Linked DNA regions of Thermogutta terrifontis. The main gene of each other region encodes a partner of the protein of the gene in region 2 in a complex. Links are inferred from orthologs where the notes say so. Each region holds a gene or a part of one and is shown on either strand. Other genes may lie near its edges.

The links.
Region 1: the proteins of accD (region 2) and accC are in contact, whole or in part, in a solved structure (PDB 8UXZ), measured with the Escherichia coli proteins. The link is inferred for Thermogutta terrifontis from one-to-one orthologs.

Annotation. Positions count from the first base shown.
Region 1 is NZ_CP018477.1:1,036,674-1,039,977, reverse strand. Bases 33-3,016 are described here. They hold accC (acetyl-CoA carboxylase biotin carboxylase subunit), read right to left. Parts: upstream 2,217-3,016; coding sequence 849-2,216; downstream 33-848. Other genes in these bases: THTE_RS03815 (M24 family metallopeptidase), read right to left, coding at 2,925-3,016; accB (acetyl-CoA carboxylase biotin carboxyl carrier protein), read right to left, coding at 2,292-2,858; THTE_RS03830 (6-phosphofructokinase), read right to left, coding at 33-685. In the rest of the region: more of THTE_RS03830, read right to left, coding at 1-32; more of THTE_RS03815, read right to left, coding at 3,017-3,304. UniProt on the Escherichia coli protein: This protein is a component of the acetyl coenzyme A carboxylase complex; first, biotin carboxylase catalyzes the carboxylation of the carrier protein and then the transcarboxylase transfers the carboxyl group to form malonyl-CoA.
Region 2 is NZ_CP018477.1:84,325-87,577, forward strand. What follows is about bases 84-3,016. They hold accD (acetyl-CoA carboxylase, carboxyltransferase subunit beta), read left to right. Parts: upstream 84-1,078; coding sequence 1,079-1,954; downstream 1,955-3,016. Other genes in these bases: THTE_RS00330 (sulfatase family protein), read right to left, coding at 84-616; THTE_RS00340 (DUF1573 domain-containing protein), read left to right, coding at 2,273-3,016. Also shown: more of THTE_RS00330, read right to left, coding at 1-83; more of THTE_RS00340, read left to right, coding at 3,017-3,253.

The DNA.
Region 1 (3,304 bases), 950 kb from region 2 along the record:
CAGCGATTCCTGCTCCGTAGGCCAGCCAACCAGCCTTGCGTCCCATGACTTGAACAAAGAAGTAGGCCCCGGCCGCCCGGGCATCGGCGAGCAGATTGCGAACCTGGGTGGCGAGCATATCCACCGCGGTGAAATATCCGAATGTGAAATCGATCCCCTCGTAGTCGTTGTCAATGGTTTTGGGGAGATGCACCACGGCAATTCTGCGTCCCAAGTTGGGATGGCGATCCTGAAAGAGTTTGAACTTTGCCGCGGTGGTCAATGTATCATCACCACCGATGGAAATGAGAGCATCTACGCCCAGCGATGACAGCGCCTCATGGACCGTTTTCAGCGGGGCGGTCTTCGCGGGGTCGTCCAGGTCTTCGTACGTATGGACCCCTTTTCCAGGGTTCGCGCGGGCAGTCCCGATAATAATCCCCTGCTGACTTCGCACCAACTCCAGATCCTCGTGGCGCAGACGAATGAAGTGCTTACCCTCCTGGAGAGGCTTGTCAGGCGTATATTCCATCAGATGCGTGTAGCCCTGGCGAATGCCCAGCACCTCAATCCCCATCCGAGAAAACGCAATCGCGGCACTGGCGATCACCGCATTGGCGGCGGGCGCCGGCCCACCGGAGAACAAGATGGCCACACGCTTGATCGGCGATTCTACCTTGTCCGGACTTTTCAAGGCCTGACTCATACCCAATTCACCTCTTTGTCACAGAACCGAACGACTCTTCATTCCCCGAATGACGACAGTCCCTCACGGAAAGCCCCACGTGGACCAGAATCTGCCCCGTTCTCTATTTATTACGCCCGGCGCGATGTCCGGTTTTTCTGTCCCCCTGTCGCCGCACGTGGCGTTACTTTTTCTCCTCCTGCTGCTGGCTGGGGAGAAATGTTCGCTCCACGAAGGTGGTGTCCGCCCGCGCGTCGACAAACGTCGGGTGAGAGAGGATCGCCTTGCTCAGCTCAACCGTTGTTTTGATCCCTTCGATCCGCAACTCCTCCAGGGCGCTTTTCATCGCCGCGATCGCCTCGGCCCTTGTGGGCCGGTGCACAATCAGCTTGCCAATCATTGAATCATAATGCGGCGACACCACATATCCAGGATACACGTGGGAATCGAACCGAACCCCGGGGCCTCCTGGTACAAAAATCCGTTCGATTCGACCCGGCGACGGCCGAAATCCCCGCTCGGGATCTTCCGCGTTGATCCGGCATTCGATGGCCACCCCGCGGTGCTCCACGTCTTCCTGTTTGAATGGCAACGGCTCTCCCGCTGCCACCTTGATCTGGAGCTTGATGAGATCCAGCCCGGTCACCATCTCCGTGACGGGATGTTCCACCTGAATCCGGGCATTGACCTCGATGAAATAGAAGTTGAATTGCCGATCCACCAGGAACTCGACAGTCCCCGCGTTGTAATAATTCGCGGCTTTCAGGAGTTTCACAGCCGACTCACAAATCGCCTGGCGGACTTCGCGAGGCAGATTGGGGGCGGGACTTTCCTCAATCAACTTTTGATGACGGCGTTGGATCGTGCAGTCCCGCTCCCAGAGATGGACGACATTGCCGTAGTGATCCCCGATGGCCTGGACCTCCACATGCCGGGGATGCTCGATGTATTTTTCCAGATAAACGGCACCATTCCCAAAGGCGGCTTCAGCCTCCTGCTGCGCTTGCTGGAGAGCGGACTTGAGAGAATGTTCGTTGACGGCAATGCGCATTCCCTTGCCACCGCCTCCGGCCGCCGCCTTGATGAGGACCGGATAACCGATCTCCCGGGCAACCCGGAGGGCCTCTGCCTCCGTCTCTACTGTGCCCTCGCTTCCCGGTACCACCGGCACCCCGACCTTCTTGGCCAGGGCCCGCGCCGCGTTTTTATCCCCTAACAGTGCCATCGCCTCGTGCGGAGGACCGATAAACTCAATCTGGCAACTACGGCAGACTTCCGCAAAGTGAGCATTCTCGGAGAGAAACCCGTACCCGGGATGAATCGCCTGAGCATTCCCGATCTCGGCGGCGCTGATCACGCGATCGTAACGGAGATAACTTTCAGAAGCCTTGGCCGGTCCGATGCAGTACGCCTCGTTCGCAAGCTCCAGATAAGCCGACCCGCGATCCGCTTCGCTGAAGACGGCTACCGTTTCGATGCCCATCTCGCGACAGGCTCGTAGCACCCGAAGGGCGATTTCTCCTCGATTGGCAATCAGAATCCGTTTGAACATAAGCGATTGAGCGTGTGAGGCGGTGGCAGACTTCTTCCCGAGAACGCCGAGCGACGCGGTTAGCGAGCCCCTCCCTCAGCCCTGCGTATCCACCTTGAACAGGGGCTGCCCGTACTCCACCGGCTCGCCATTTTCGACCAGAACGGCCACAATTTTTCCAGAAATTTCTGCCGGCAACTCGTTGAAGACCTTCATGGCCTCCACAATACCCACAATGGTTTCCGGATTGACGTGGTCGCCCACCTTCACATAGGGGGGAGAATCGGGGTCCGGGGCCGAATAAAAGGTTCCCACCATCGGACTGCGGATGTAGGCGATGTTTTCTTCCTTGGGAGGAGGCGGCGTCTCAGTCTCCCGAACCGGCGGCTCCGAAGGAGCCGGGGGCTGTGCCGCCGGTGCCGCGACCGATGGGGCAACTCCAGGAGGCAGCGAGGGCATCCACATCGGTATCGGGGCACCCGCTGGAGTGGGCACGACTTCCGGCCCGCGGCGGAGGCGAATTCGCTTCTCCCCGGACCTCAGGTCAATCTCGCTGAGGTCGTGTGCCCGCATCAACTCAATGAGTTCCCGAACACGGGCCACATCAAACACATCCGGCTGGGGCGGTTCTTGCTTTTGAGCGTCGGGAGCGTTTGAACCCATAGGCGAGTCATTCTATAGCTGGAAGTGAACTTTCCTCGATTATCCTCAGAGACCTGTCAGGCGTCGTCAGAGTGTACTCACCTCGTCCAACTCTTTGGGAAGGCTGGTAAGGACCTCGTGTCCATCCCGGGTGACCAGAACGTCGTCCTCGAGCCGGACCCCACCCCAGTTTGGGATGTAGATACCCGGCTCGACGGTTACCACCATCCCCGGCCGTAGAACGGTCTGCACCTTGGGCCCCAGGCGTGGGAGTTCGTGGATTTCGAGCCCCACCCCGTGTCCCAGACCGTGCCCAAAGAGGCGGCCGAGCCCCGCTTCCTCAATGACCTGCCGAGCGGCGCGATCCACGTCCTCCGCCGTGACCCCCGGCCGGATCGCATCAATCGCCGCTTTTTGGGCCTTGAGAACGGTGGTATAGACTTTCGCGAACTTTGGGGCGATTCTAC
Region 2 (3,253 bases):
CGCGGGAATCGATGTACTCACAGGCCCAGCGGGTAAAAAGGTCCGTGGCATGCCCGGCCGGATCGATCTCAGTTTCGTTTTCCCGCATGTAGTTGATTCCGTGACGGCGATGGTTGAAATAGTCGTCCATCATGTCGCCCAGGAAGCCGTGAAAATAGGCGAATCCCCGGGCAGTAGGGATGTTGGGACGATCCAAGCCCAAATGCCACTTTCCCACCAGCGCCGTGTGATACCCAGCCTGCGCGAGAAACGCCGGAAGCAGTTCCACCTGCGGATTGAGATAACCCCAGGAATTGTTGCTGTGCGTGCGGATGACCCCCGGCACGCCCACCGCATCGGGATAGCAGCCAGTCAGCAGCGAAGCCCGGGTGGGCGAACACACAGGGCAATTGGCGTAAAAATTGATCATCCGCATGCCTTCCCGTGCAAGGCGGTCCACGTGAGGCGTTTCCAGGTCCGGAGCCCCAAAGCACCCCAGATCACCCCAGCCCAAATCATCCGCCAGAATGACAACCACGTTGGGACGCCCTTTCGACTCCGCCCAGAGACTGCCATTGCCGAGAATGCATCCCCACACAAAAAACGCGATCGCCGCAATTCGCATGCATTTGATCATGGCTGCATTCCTCTGCGGGAAAGGTCCAGGGAATTCCTGACGATTGTGAAATCGAGATTCCCACCCCACGCGATTCACCAAGTCGAACACGAGACTGGCCGCCCGGGCTGCATTCCGGTCTCAGCTCTGAAGGCCATGCCGTACCCTTCGACTGCAACACGGCATGCAGCTCCGACGACGTTAAGATTGTAACGATTTTCCGTCTTGCATCAGCCGCCCTGTCCCGCTAGAGTATTTCCGGCATAAACCACAATGGGGGGTTGAGTTTCATCGCCCGAGCAGGGATACTTTTGTGGTTGTGGGCAGGATTTGGCTAATTGGGGCAAGCGATCGCGGCCGATTTGAAGGTGAAGTGGGGCGTTCCATCTGGGCAAGCAGTGGAAGGAACACGTTCCCGGATGCGTCAGACGGGCGGGAGGGTCACAAGCCAGGCAACGACAGAAGAAGGAATACAGAAGGGCCATGTCGGAGAATCCGTCCGCATCAGCAGTTTCTCAGGCGCAGGGCGCGAATAGCTGGGAAAATTTGACCAAGCGTCCCAAACGGGGGGTACCTGCCGGTCTCTGGCTGCGGTGCCCTGGTTGCGGTGCCACGGTCTTCCGAAAAGATGTGGAGAAGCTTCTCGGCGTCTGTCCGGAGTGCGACTACCACTGGTATGTATCGGCCCGGGAACGCATCCGCCAGCTTCTCGATGAGGGCACGTTCGAGGAATGGTTTGCCGATCTCGAACCGTGCGACCCTATCGAATTTGTGGATAAAATGCCCTATCGGGAACGTCTTCGCCGTGAGCAGGAACGCACTGGCCTGCGCGATGCGGCCGTCGTGGGCACAGGGATGATTCGGGCGCGCCGGGTGGCCATCGGCGTGACGGATTCCGCCTTCATGATGGGAAGCATGGGCTCCGTCGTGGGGGAGAAACTCACGCGGCTTATCGAACGGGCCCAGGAGGAACAGCTCCCTCTTATCATTGTCTCCGGCTCCGGTGGGGGAGCTCGCATGCAGGAGGGAGTTTTCTCCCTCATGCAGATGGCCAAGGTTTCCGCAGCTCTTGCCCGGTTCGACGCCGCCGGCGGTTTGTATATCTCCGTTCTGACAAATCCCACAATGGGTGGCGTGGCGGCCAGTTTTGCCTCGCTGGGAGACGTCGTCATCGCTGAGCCCAAGGCCCTGATCGGTTTTGCTGGCCCGCGCACGATTATGGCCACCATCCGTATCGAGTTGCCGAAGGGCTTTCAAACCAGCGAATTTCTGCTGGAGCATGGCTTTATCGATCGGATTGTTCGTCGGCCGGAGCTCAAATCCGAACTCGCCCGCATTATCGACTACTGCGGCAAATAGTGTCCTCTCCCACCCGACCAACTGAGTGCCGCTGAACGGCTTGGCCGGCTTTCTGAACCGGCTATGTCCGCCCCGCGAAATGATTGCGCTGGCCTAACCACTCAGCGGGATTGCCGTTGTTTCCTACCGGAAAAGTCGCTATCCTTTACGCAGAAATCGGCGGTGAACGACCGTACCGCTCGCCCTGCAGGACGGCGTGTTTCCTGCTGTCTGCTTCGATTCGGCTTCAGAAAGTACAACCCTTGTGCTTCTTCTGGGGCTTTCCAGGATGTTCCCAATCCATCCTTCGGGGAATCGAAAAAAGGAGTGACCACCACCATGCCCACCGTGACACGGATGACATTGCCCGCGGCTTTCGCCACTCTGTTTCTCTTCGCATCAAACTTCGCCTGGGCACAAAAGTGGGCGGAGGCCATGTTTGACCACACCAGCCACAATTTTGGAATGGTCGCCCGGGGTGCCAAGGTCGAACACGTTTTTCCCCTCAAGAACATCTATGTGGAGGATGTCCACATCGCTTCCGTGCGCACCTCCTGCGGATGCACTCAGCCCCGCATCACCAAAGACACGCTCAAGACGTTTGAAACCGGCGCCATCGTTGCCACGGTGGATACACGGGGTTTTCTGGGCCGAAAAGACGCCACCATCACGGTGACGTTCGACAAGCCCTTTCCGGCCGAGGTGCAATTGCACACTTACGTGTACATCCGCAGCGACGTCGTGTTTGATCCGGGAGTCGTCCTCTTCAATGCCGTGCCGCAGGGCTCCGCTGCCGAGCGCACCGTCAAGCTCCTCTACGCAGGGCGGAGTGACTGGCAGATTGTCAAGGCTGTCCCCAGCGCCGATTTCCTCGATGTGCAAATCAATCAGACGGGACGTGGTGCCGGTGAGGTGAGTTACCAGTTAGTGGTCACGCTCAAACCGAATGCGCCGGCGGGATATCTCCAGGAACAAATCGAACTTTTGACCAACGACACTCTGGAAGAAGCCAGACGGCTCGTGCTGCCGGTGGAGGGTTCGGTCGTGCCCCAGGTCACCGTTCAGCCGGCCCAGCTCGCCCTGGGAACGCTGTCGCCTGGACAAACGGTCGCGAAAAACCTCGTCGTTCAAGCGCGGATTCCCTTCCGAGTGGTGGGACTTCAGGTTCCCGACAAACGATTCAGCTTTGTCCTACCCGACACGGAAAAGAGCGTCCAGGTCATTCCCGTGACCTTTACGGCCGATCAAACGGCGGGCCCCATCCGCGGGGAAATCGTCATCGAGACGAACCTGTCGGGCTACGAACAACTCAAGGTCCCT